Regions from separate parts of the Thermoanaerobacterium sp. PSU-2 genome, predicted to be linked through region 1. Evidence: a T-box and tRNA genes for the amino acid it is inferred to sense, from the RefSeq annotation. Region 1 holds a T-box; the other holds one or more tRNA genes.
The links. A T-box is a leader RNA that pairs with one kind of tRNA and senses whether it is charged. The one in region 1 lies ahead of pheS (phenylalanine--tRNA ligase subunit alpha), so its partner is inferred to be a tRNA-Phe.

Region 1 (5,982 bases):
AGCTTTTACCTTTTAGTTGCTTTAGTACCGTTTATGAGCAAGTTTAGACCTGAAGCGGTGGTTTTATTTGTAGGATTATTGAATTTGCCGGCTATTGTCGCAGGAATGTGTTGGCAGTCATTTATGAGCGATTTGATACCTGAGGAGTTTCGCGGCAAAGTCTTTGCGGATAGAAACATCTGGACAGGTGTATTAGGCACAGCGGCGGTATTAATAACAGGCATACTTTTGGATAGGATCAAGTTTCCATACGGTTACCAGATAATGTTTTTTATAGCATTTTTGTTTGGGATACTTGACGCCTATTATTACTCAAAGTTTCACTACGTATCCCACAAAAAAGAAGCTTCAGCGTCTATTTTAGATTCGCTAAAAACTATGATGCAATCGAGAAAGTTTATCTATTTTAGCCTTGCATCTTTTATATTTACTTTTACGTGGATGATGGCATGGCCCATATTTACCATATACAAAGTCGACAATCTCCACGCTAACAACATGTGGATGAGCATTTCAACGATTGTAGGCTCAGTAGGTTCTATTTTAACGTATAAGTGGTGGGCAAATCTCGCGGATAGAAAAGGAAATGGCATTGCATTAAGCATAAGTACTTTACTTATATCCACGATTCCAGCATTATGGGCTAAAGTTACCAGCCTCTACGTAGGTGCTGCCATAGACTTTTTTGGCGGTATGGCTACAGCAGGATACACCATGCTTTCTTTAAACTGGCTTTTGGAGCTTTTGCCTGACCACAAGGAAAAGATGAATTATATTGCCATCTATACTATCGTGACACAATTTGCTGCTTTTCTATCGCCTATTGTTGGAACGTGGTTTTATGAAATTGTGGGATATGAGACATTCATGTATATAACGACGGTATTGAGAGTCTTGTCCAGCATATTGCTTTTTGCTGTTGCGCTATATAAAACTGAAAAAACTGTATTAAGCAAAGGGGGAGCATGATTTGAGGTATTTAACATCTGGAGAGACACATGGAGAAGCGCTTGTTGCCATCATCGAAGGTTTGCCATCAAATTTGTTTATAGATGTGGATTTCATAAATAATGAACTTAAAAGAAGGCAATCTGGCTACGGCAGAGGCGGCAGGATGTCTATTGAAAGCGATGCTGTTCACATTTTAGGTGGAGTCAGAAACAATTTGACAATTGGTGCGCCGCTTTCTATTCTCATTAGAAACCTTGATTACGAAAATTGGAAGGGAAAAGATGTGCCGAGAGTGACCCGACCAAGGCCAGGCCATGCAGATCTGTCTGGTGCCATCAAATACGATTTAAAAGACATGAGAGATGTTTTAGAAAGAGCCAGTGCCAGGGAAACAGCAGCGAGAGTATCTGTTGGCGCTGTAGCAAAGTTGCTTCTTAAAAACTTTGGCATAGTTGTAAAAAGCGATATATTGGAGATAGGTGGAGAAAGAGATAGAGAAAAGTGGCCTGCCCTTATAGATGAAGCAAAAAATGAAGGGGACACTTTAGGCGGTGTGATCGAAATCACAATAGACGGGGTACCAATAGGCTTAGGCAGCCATGTTCAATGGGATCGCAAGCTGGACGCCCTTTTATCCTATAGCGTCATGAGCGTCCAAGCCATAAAAGGGGTGGAAATCGGCATGGGTTTTATGGCGGCAAGGCAAAAGGGTTCTTCAGTCCACGATGAGATATTTTACGACGGGCATTTTTACAGAAAGACCAACAACGCAGGTGGAATTGAAGGCGGTATTTCAAATGGCATGCCAATAGTTTTGAGAGCCTATATGAAACCTATACCAACTTTGAGAAAACCTCTTACATCTGTTGATATAGATTCGAAGGAAGAAGTGAAGGCTACGTATGAGCGTTCGGACGTAACCGCTGTTGAAGCCGCTGCTGTAGTGCTTGAAGCTGTATGTGCGTGGACTATAGCCGATGAAATGACTAAAAAATTTGGCGGAGATTCCTTGCAGGACATGGTGGAAAACTTTAATATGTATATGAAAAGAGTTGAAAAGTATTGATCTTGTGGTGAGAAGGGTATTGACTGAGATGATAAGTTGTGCTATAATTTAACATGTGTTTAAAGTAGAAGCACCCGCTTCTCACCTTTCACCGCAGGTGTCAGGTTTAAAGTAAAATGTTGTTTTAGCCAAAAAGAAGCGGGTTTATACCCGCTTTATTTTTTGTAATATTTTAGGAGGTGCGTATTTATTAACAAGGAGCTGCAGGTTAATGAGGAAATTAGAGATAAGGAAGTGCGCCTCATTGATCAAGATGGTAATCAATTAGGTATAATGTCAGCAAAAGAGGCATACAAAATTGCTTTAGAAAGGCACATCGATCTGGTTAAGATTGCACCACAGGCAAATCCACCAGTATGCAAATTAATGGACTTCGGAAAATACAGGTATGAACAAAGCAAGAAAGAGAAAGAATCTAAAAAGAAGCAGAAAGTCATCAACATAAAGGAAATAAGGATGACTCCAGCGATTGAAGAACACGACTTTGGCGTAAAAGTCAAAAGCGCCATGAAGTTCTTAAAAGATGGAGATAAAGTAAAAGTGACGATAAGATTCAGAGGCAGGGAAGCTTCACACACAAATCTTGCCGAAGAACTGTTAAATAGATTTGCAAAGAGCTTAGAAGAATATGGTAATGTTGAGAAGGCCCCAAACATGGAGGGCAGAAATTTGATGATGATATTAGCACCTAAAAACGTTTAATTGAGGAGGATACGAAAATGCCAAAAATGAAAACACACAGCGGAGCTGCAAAAAGATTCGCTCTTACAAAAAACGGTAAAGTAAAGAGATCAAAAGCTTTTAAGAGGCATATACTTACGAAAAAGACGAGAAAGACTAAGAGAAACTTGAGAAAGATAGCATATTTAAGCGGTGTCGATGCAAAGAACATAAAACGCTTGATTCCTTATGCGTAAATAATTAGGAGGTATAAAAATGTCGAGGGTAAAATCAGGAAAAGTTACGAGAAAAAGACATAAAAAAATATTAAAACTTGCTAAAGGTTACTACGGTGCAAAAAGCAAACTTTTCAGAGTAGCTAACCAAGCTGTAATGAAGTCACTTAATTATGCATACATTGGAAGGAAATTAAGAAAGAGAGATTTTAGGAAGTTGTGGATTGCCAGAATTAACGCTGCAGCAAGAGCAAATGGTATTTCTTATAGCAGGTTTATAAATGGACTTAAGAAGGCTAATATAGAGATAAACAGAAAGATGTTGTCAGAAATGGCTATACACGACAACAAGGCTTTTGCAGAGTTGGTTAACATAGCAAAACAACAACTGAATGCATAATCTTATACCCGGTACATGCCGGGTTTTAACCTATATACAGGATAGTGAATGTTAAATGGTCATAACAAGCGAAAAAAATGAGTTTATAAAGAACATAAAGAAGCTATCAGATAAGAAATACAGGTATGAGAAAAGGCTGTTTTTCGTAGAAGGCAAAAACAGCGTTTTTGAAGCATTAAAAAGCGGCTTTGAGATTGTACACCTGCTGGTTTCGAAAGATTTTAATATAGACTTTCAGATTGAAAAGGAAAAGATCGTCTTTGTGGATGAAAAAGTATTTAAGAAGATTTCCGACACTGTCGCTCCACAGATGATTATGGCTGTTATCAAGATGCCTAAGTGGGAAGTGAATGACATCATTAAAGAAGGCGGTTTCTACGTGATACTTGATGAAGTACAAGATCCAGGCAATGTAGGAACCATAATAAGGTCTGCAGATGCATTTAACGCAGATGGCATCTTTACTATAAATAATACTGTAGATATATACAATCCTAAAGTATTGCGCTCTACTATGGGCTCCATATTTCACCTGCCTGTTGTAAATGATGTAGAGCCTTCAAGGCTTTTTGATGTATTTAAGAAACATGGCATAAGAATTTTGTCTACAAGTCTTAAAGCAGAAAAGTACATCTACGATTTCGATATTTCAAAAAATGCAGCACTTATCTTTGGAAATGAGTCAAGAGGCGTAAATAGTCATTTAGATGAATTTGTAGATGACTCCTTTAAGATACCTATGGATGGCATGGCGGAGTCTTTAAATGTATCTGTGGCAGCATCTATTTGCCTTTATGAATCGGAAAGACAGAGATTGATAAAATAGCGCAAAGATGATATAATATTCAAAAAAATAAAGAAAAATGCGATGAAAGAGTAAAGTACATTACGTTTAAGTGCGACAGGGAGGCGATGCCGTAGACTGAGAGCATTGTTGGTACTGCGTAATGGAAGTTCCCTCTTAAGCAGTGTGCTGAACTGATAGTAGGCATAACCGGTTTATTTCCGTTATATCAAAATGAGTGGGCTTTTAGCCAAATTAGGTGGTACCACGGTCATATCTCCGTCCTTTTAAGATGGAGTTTTTTTATTATATTTAGGAAAGAAAGGAGAGTATTTCTTTGGAAGAGACGTTGAGAAATCTACTTGAAGAAGCCAAAAAAGAGCTGTCATCTGCGGAAAGTTTAAAGACACTTGAGGAGATAAGGGTTAAGTATTTAGGGAAGAAAGGCGAACTGACACAGATATTAAGAGGTATGGGAAGTCTATCGCCTGAAGAAAGGCCTATCATTGGCAAAATCTCAAATGAGGTAAGAGAAGAGATCGAGAAAGAGCTTACTCAAAAAAGAGAAGAAGTGTTGAAACAGGAAAAAGGGAAAAAAATAAAAAGCGAATATATCGACATAACATTGCCCGGGAAAGTCCATGAGATAGGCCATAAACATCCTATGACAAAAGTTTTAGATGAAATAAAGGATATATTCTTAGGGCTTGGGTTTTCCATCGCCGAAGGACCTGAAATCGAGCTTGATTACTACAATTTTGAAGCGCTAAATACTCCGCCTGATCATCCAGCAAGGGATTTGCAGGATACTTTTTATATTACTAAAAACATCTTGCTTAGGACGCAGACATCGCCTGTTCAGGTGAGGACTATGGAAAAAAGCAAACCACCTATAAAAGTCATATCGCCAGGTAGAGTTTATAGGTCAGATGAAATAGATGCTACACATTCTCCTGTGTTCAACCAGATAGAAGGATTGGCAGTTGATGAAGGAATAACGATGGGAGATTTGAAAGGCGTTTTAAATCTATTTGCCAAAAGGCTTTTTGGTTCAGACACAAAGACAAAATTCAGGCCTCACTATTTTCCTTTTACTGAGCCAAGTGCAGAAATGGACGTATCGTGCTTTGCATGTGGCGGAAAGGGCTGTAGAGTTTGTGGATATTCCGGGTGGATCGAGATATTAGGATCTGGCATGGTTCACCCCAATGTGCTTAGGATGTCTGGAATCGATCCTGAAAAGTATTCAGGCTTTGCATTTGGCATGGGACTTGACAGAATAACTATGCTTAAATATGGGATAGACGATTTGCGTCTTCTTTACGAAAATGACCTACGCTTTATTAAACAGTTTTAAGGAGGTTAAGACATGCTAATATCGTATTCATGGTTAAAAGACTACGTAGATTTGTCTGTTGATGCAAAAAAATTGGCTGACGATCTTACGATGTCAGGTTCAAAGGTGGAGACTATAAAAAGTTACGGGCAAGAGATAAAAAATGTAGTGATAGGAAAGATTGTATCTTTAGAAAAACATCCTGATGCTTTAAAGCTTCAAATAGGAATCGTAGATGTAGGGGAAGAAAAATTGCAGATAGTGACAGGCGCTCAAAATATCAAGGTTGGTGATTATATTCCCGTCGCACTGCATGGTTCAACACTGCCTGGCGGCGTAAAGATAAAAAGAGGTAAACTAAGAGGTGTTGAATCAAATGGAATGATGTGCTCTGCCAAAGAATTGGGATTAGACGAAAGCTTGCTTCCGGAGTACCAGAGAAACGGCATATTTATTCTTCCTGAGCTTCCTTTAGGAGACGATGTAAGAGATGCTCTTGAACTGGACGATGTGATAGAATTTGAAATAACGCCAAATAGGCCTGATTGC
Region 2 (5,982 bases), on a different contig from region 1:
AAGTAAATTTAAAAGCAGAGCTAATAATAGAAGACCTACATACAAAAGCAGATAAAATCATCGAAAATCAAGAAAAAATATTAAAGCTTTTGGAAAGCCAAACGCAAAAACAATAAATTATTGAACTCTCCATCTAATCCATCCATTTTGATGCAAATAGCGTAAATATTTGTTTAGTCTATCGTACGTAGGCTCAACCTTATCGCCATAGACTTCTTTAAGCTTAATGCCTATGTCATAAACAGTTCTTTTGCCGTCAATAAGTTTCCAAACGGTGCTGCCGATTTCATCAAGCTCTATCGTCGTTATCCTTGGCCTTTTGATGATAAGCCTCGCCAACCGCTCGACGATTTTATCGTGTCTAAACAAAAGCTTGACTATGTTACCATTCTCTTCCCACATAAGTTTTTTTGAATGAATGGGTACATAAAGCATGAAATTGTTGTTCTTTTTAGCCATTTATCACATCATCCTTATATTATCGCCTTTTTTTATGCAGTCACTAAATATATTATATCACACCATTATTTGTAGAATATAAGTGCATTGCTTAAATCCCTACCTGGCTTTGTTAAATACTCACCTTTAAAATAAAGCCCAGAAGAAGCACCGCCATCAAGATTCATTGCATCGTATGCGCCTAATTCTTTCATTATCTGTGCCAACTGATACACCGTAATCTCTGGTGTAGTCACAAGAAGAATGTCGCCTTGTGCCGTTACTCCAATAGCGCTTCTTGCGTATGATAAGCTTACGATTTTATCCTCTGTAAAACCCTCTCCTATAGGATCTACACTGACCACACCATCTTTAACGAGGGTAGGACCTGCTCCTACAGCCTCAGTGACATCAGACCAATCAACTGGATTTCCGCCATCATCTGTAAAGTTGATTTTATACTCAACTGTCTTTCCTACATTGAATACTTTAGCCAAGTATTCCTCGCTGCCATTGAGATTTATGACATATCCATCTGCAGGAATATTTACATCCTGGTTTTCTTCAATATCTTTGACCACGCCATTTTCTACAACAATATTTATTCCATAGTTGAAGCCAAGGTGACTGCCCCACTCATATGTAAATATATACACAGAATTTGTAGAAGGTATGTGATTGAAACCATAAGCATACCAATTATTTGGCCAGCTATAAGAGCCATTAGTCCCACCTACAATACTTATCCTCAGCTTATCCATCTTCACCCTACCATCAGCCGTAAAGCCAAAGACAGATCCTACATTAACTACATGCACAACTTTGCCATCTTTGATTATAGTATTCCACGGTACTGGATCTCCACCATAAGCATTAAAAAATGTACCGTTTATTGCAACATCTGCATTGTAGTATTTAGCCATGTCATATAGGCTCTGCGTAGTACCTATCTGATTATTCGCCAAAATAACAGCAGGTTTATATGGCGAGTTGTGAGGTATTCTCACACCTGTCACAACAACGCCATCAACTTTCTGAGTAAAGCTTGTGGCGTCTAAGCTATAATCGACCGCTTTAACATAAATATATGAATTATTAAAAGGGATAGCAGCAGTTTGCGTATCATCATCCCATTTGACTTGATTATCACCAATCAATTCAGCCAAAAACCGAAGCGGCAAAAAGGTTGAACCGTCTTTTATTATAGCAGGCACCGGCATATCTTTACCTTCTCCGTTGACAACTGCATTTGTACTGTTAATCTTAATAACGATTTGAAGGCTGTCTTTTATGATTTTAACTGTTTGTGTATCACCATCCCATTTTACATCTGCCCCCATGCTCTGAAATACACCTCTGGCGGGTACCATCATATAGCTATTATTTTTATATGTATACAAAAAACCATTGTAGTATGTATCAGCGTAAACGTGTGAAGTAGATATAAAAACCAAAATCAAAGGTACAATAATTTGTAGAAATTTTTTCATATCAATTGGAACAACTATTATTTAAGTGTTATTCCTTATCCTCCTCTCCTTTTTATGGAAATGATTTACGCAAAATTATAATTGTTATAATACTTTATGAATTATTCGACACATTAAAAAAAATCCTTCTTGCTTTATTAATTTTTTTGTTTGCATTTGGGAATATAGGCAGACATTAAATTATTTTTAAATAAAAAAATAAAAGCCATGAAAGGCTTGATATCGCTTGATTAAATATGGAGGCGGCATCCAGATTCGAACTGGAGATAAAGGTTTTGCAGACCTCTGCCTTACCACTTGGCTATGCCGCCAAATTTTGGAGCGGACAACGAGACTCGAACTCGCGACCCTCACCTTGGCAAGGTGATGCTCTACCAACTGAGCTATGTCCGCTTAACTTTATGGTGCCTCGAAGTGGAATCGAACCACTGACACAGGGATTTTCAGTCCCTTGCTCTACCGACTGAGCTATCGAGGCTTTTTAAATTTTATGGCGACCCAAAAGGGGCTCGAACCCTCGACCTCCAGCGTGACAGGCTGGCGCTCTAACCAACTGAGCTATTGGGCCATGACAGTGGTCGCAATAGGGCTCGAACCTATGACCCCCTGCTTGTAAGGCAGGTGCTCTCCCAGCTGAGCTATACGACCAATTTCCGTGACAAGTATTAGTATACATAAAAAATGCCGATTCGTCAATATCCTTTTTTAATTTTTTTCACATCTCATCAAAATATGCATTGCCATATATTTCAAAACCCTAACATTGCTGTTAGGGTTGATTTTCTCCATTAGGAAACTTTTTTAACGTTAGCGGCTTGTGGCCCTTTTTCGGCCTCCACTATATCAAACTCGACTTCCTGTCCTTCTTCTAACGTCTTAAAACCATCCTGTTCAATTGCTGAGTAATGAACGAATACGTCTGAGCCTCCTTCTCTTTCTATGAAGCCATAACCTTTCTCAGCATTGAACCATTTTACTTTACCTCTTACCATTATATCTTCCTCCAAACGTGATAAATAATTTACTTCTTTATAATAGCACTGAAACATATACATTGTCAAATGAATTTTAGCCTTGTTGTGCCGTCTTTAAATATCTTACGATTTTGCTTAAAGCTTCGCCTGCCGATTCTCTTATAATTGCATCGGCCCTTCTATCTTCAGGTGTCTCTGACTTATTTATTATGACAAGATGCTTTGATAGTCCCGGAAGAAAGTTTACAGGTGATACAGTAAGCGATGAACCAATGACTATCATCAAATCGCTGTCTTCGGCCTCATGCCATGCCTTTTCAAAATCTTCAGGCATCTGATCTCCAAACATTACAACATCTGGCCTTAAAATCCCATTGCATTTGTCGCATTTAGGCGGGATTTCCCCTTTAGACACTTTGACCTCCAATAAATCAATTGGTACCACTGTACCACAATTTGTGCAACTTCCTGTCCTCGTCTGGCCGTGTACTTCGTATACTTTCTTCGATCCTGCTTTTTGGTGCAAATTATCTATGTTTTGGGTAATTACGCATGATACAAACCCATCCTGCTCCAGTTGCGCCAATATATAGTGTGCTTTGTTTGGCTTTGCATCTTTCATGGACAACAAAATCTTAAAACCATTGTCGTAAAACTTTTTAGGGTCATTGTATAAAACTCTTGTTGACAGTGCTTCCATAGGGTCCATCTTTTCCCAAAGTCCAGTTCCTGGACTTCTGAAATCAGGAATACCGCTTTCTGTAGATATTCCAGCACCCGTCAGCACAACAGTCTTTTTAGAATTCTCTATCAATCTTGCAACTTTTTCATATACATCCTCTTGACCCATTTGTCTCACCTCAAATACAAGTATACCACCACAACAAAAATTTTACATGGCCGATTTATATTTTTTCTTTTTCACAATGGCTCCTATCTTCCCTGTTTCTTGTGCCGTCAAATTCGACCATCCTACCTTATGTACCTTATCTAATAGCCCCAACTCTTTAGCCGCCTCTATCTTTAATTTTTCATCCATAGTATCATCTCCTAATAGCCTTTTTCAAATTCATTTACAGATACCTTTTGACCAGTTAATGCATCCACTATTGAATCCATTGTAGACAAACGATATATTGGCATAAGCTCATATTTACTTGTGTATAAATAATAAAGAGATGGTTTTTCACCTACTAATATATTTTTTGCAATACTTTCATTCAAAATATCTGTTGTTGATGGTTTATGGGCCTCATCCCAATTTAATGAGACATTTATTATTTTGCCGTTTTTATCTGTTTTAATTCTCACATAATTATCCAGAACTATTGCACCATTGTAAACTCGATAAAATACGTATGTATAATCATCATCTTCTATGGCAGGTTTCTTTAAAAGATCCAAATTGCAATCTTTTCCTCTTAAAACTTCCTTTGTAAAACCGATTATTCTGTCCAAATTGCCATACGTATCAAATAACCCACCATCGTCAGAAATATCTACGTTCTCGCTTATTATATTTCCGGTCTCTTTGTCGACTGCTATATTTGCATTGGCTATTAAATTTCTATCAGTATGGTTCATATTAAATGTATATGTTTCTCTTTCAGTGAGAAAATACCTTTCAATTGTCTTGCTGTCTAATACTTTAATATCATTTATGTGAAAGTTATTCATTTCATTCATTGCTATTTTCAATGCCTCGTCGTAAGCTACTATGCTATACGATTTTTTAAAATCATTGGCATCACACTTAATCTTTAAAACATCATCATATAGCATATTACCATTAAAATCTACCAAATCACCATTTACTGCGTCTATACCAACGAGATTATAATCAATGCTTAAAGCATAGTACAGCCGATATTTAGGAAAATCATCGTTGTTGTTTTTCAAATACACAAGAGTAGGATCAAGTTTGCTATTAAACGCCTTCAAGGCATCAACACTGCCAATCGTCTTTATGTCTTTATTATAAGATGACTCACCTATACTTTGTCCTTTTAATTTCAATATAGCGCCACTTTCAGAGTCAATGTAAACATAAGCGTCTATATTGTACACAGGTATATCGTCAACTAAATTCTTGTAACAAAATTTATAAATTATTGGTCTTTCCAAAGCATCATCAATATACGTTGAATCATTAACCTCAGATACATAACCAAATTTTTCTCCAAAAATATTTTCCAAAAGTTCTTTGCCTATTATTACAGCATCGTCCTTCCTTATTTTTGATTTACCGCTTTTGCCAAATAAGTATTTCATTTGATCAACATAATAATCCACGCTTTTGATATTTCCATTGTCTAATACAACATCAAGGGTTTTGTAGGTATCGCCATCGCTTTTCATGTTTATTTGGATAGATCCATCGCTATTTTTTCTGATTTGATCTACCGACATATTACTTATAAATGGCATCTTATTTTTTAACAATTTTAAGTAATCTTGATTTTGAATATCGTCAGGGAAACCAAATGAAAAAGCATTTAAGCTGAATACCATTACCAATGTCAAAGTTAAAAGAAAAATCCTTTTAATCATACATAGAATACCTCCATTAAGTAAAATATTACCATATATAGTATTCTATGTATTTTTAAAAAATCCTTTTTTTAACACAAAAAAATCCGGTTAATTCCGGATTTTTTATCTTTAAAGAGCAACAACTTCCTTTACTTCAGGTATTTCTTCCTTTATTGCTCTCTCTATTCCTTCTTTCAATGTCATTACTGCAAATGGACAGCCGCCGCAAGCACCTGTAAGCCTTACCTGAACTACGCCATCGTCAGTAACGTCGACGAGTTCTACATCTCCGCCATCTGCTTGAAGAGAAGGTCTTAAAAGCTTTAAAACTTCTTCTACTCTTTCTCTCACGTTACGCCCTCCTTTTTAAAATCTACAACATATATTATAACACGAATTGCGGAAAATAGAAATAAAACAATCTTAATGAATACGTTTTTGCATATAAAATAACTTTTTATTTAATAATTTTTATTTTTGTAGCTTAAGTGGTAATATATATTTTGAAAGGAGATGTTTTTATGTTATTTACACCCATAAAAATAAAA

Region 2: it has a tRNA-Phe gene. The T-box ahead of pheS (phenylalanine--tRNA ligase subunit alpha) is inferred to sense a tRNA for this amino acid. The anticodon was not compared.

The regions. Positions count from the first base shown of each region.
Region 1 covers NZ_MSQD01000003.1:169,894-175,875, reverse strand. Annotated here, with positions in the region: gene BVF91_RS04000 (MFS transporter) at 1-969, shown strand, start outside; gene BVF91_RS03995 (chorismate synthase) at 971-2,017, shown strand; ribosomal protein L20 leader region at 2,074-2,185, shown strand; gene infC (translation initiation factor IF-3) at 2,207-2,719, shown strand; gene rpmI (50S ribosomal protein L35) at 2,737-2,934, shown strand; gene rplT (50S ribosomal protein L20) at 2,954-3,313, shown strand; gene BVF91_RS03975 (TrmH family RNA methyltransferase) at 3,369-4,139, shown strand; T-box leader at 4,173-4,387, shown strand; gene pheS (phenylalanine--tRNA ligase subunit alpha) at 4,435-5,454, shown strand; gene pheT (phenylalanine--tRNA ligase subunit beta) at 5,467-5,982, shown strand, end outside.
Region 2 covers NZ_MSQD01000001.1:3,808-9,789, forward strand. Annotated here, with positions in the region: gene BVF91_RS00025 (DUF1003 domain-containing protein) at 1-116, shown strand, start outside; gene BVF91_RS00030 (PqqD family protein) at 118-459, opposite strand; gene BVF91_RS00035 (phosphodiester glycosidase family protein) at 525-1,928, opposite strand; tRNA gene BVF91_RS00040 (tRNA-Cys) at 2,166-2,239, opposite strand; tRNA gene BVF91_RS00045 (tRNA-Gly) at 2,246-2,321, opposite strand; tRNA gene BVF91_RS00050 (tRNA-Phe) at 2,331-2,406, opposite strand; tRNA gene BVF91_RS00055 (tRNA-Asp) at 2,420-2,496, opposite strand; tRNA gene BVF91_RS00060 (tRNA-Val) at 2,504-2,576, opposite strand; gene BVF91_RS00065 (cold-shock protein) at 2,717-2,920, opposite strand; gene BVF91_RS00070 (SIR2 family NAD-dependent protein deacylase) at 2,997-3,752, opposite strand; gene BVF91_RS00075 (alpha/beta-type small acid-soluble spore protein) at 3,795-3,941, opposite strand; gene BVF91_RS00080 (peptidase propeptide domain-containing protein) at 3,953-5,452, opposite strand; gene BVF91_RS00085 (NifU family protein) at 5,564-5,785, opposite strand; gene namA (NADPH dehydrogenase NamA) at 5,956-5,982, shown strand, end outside.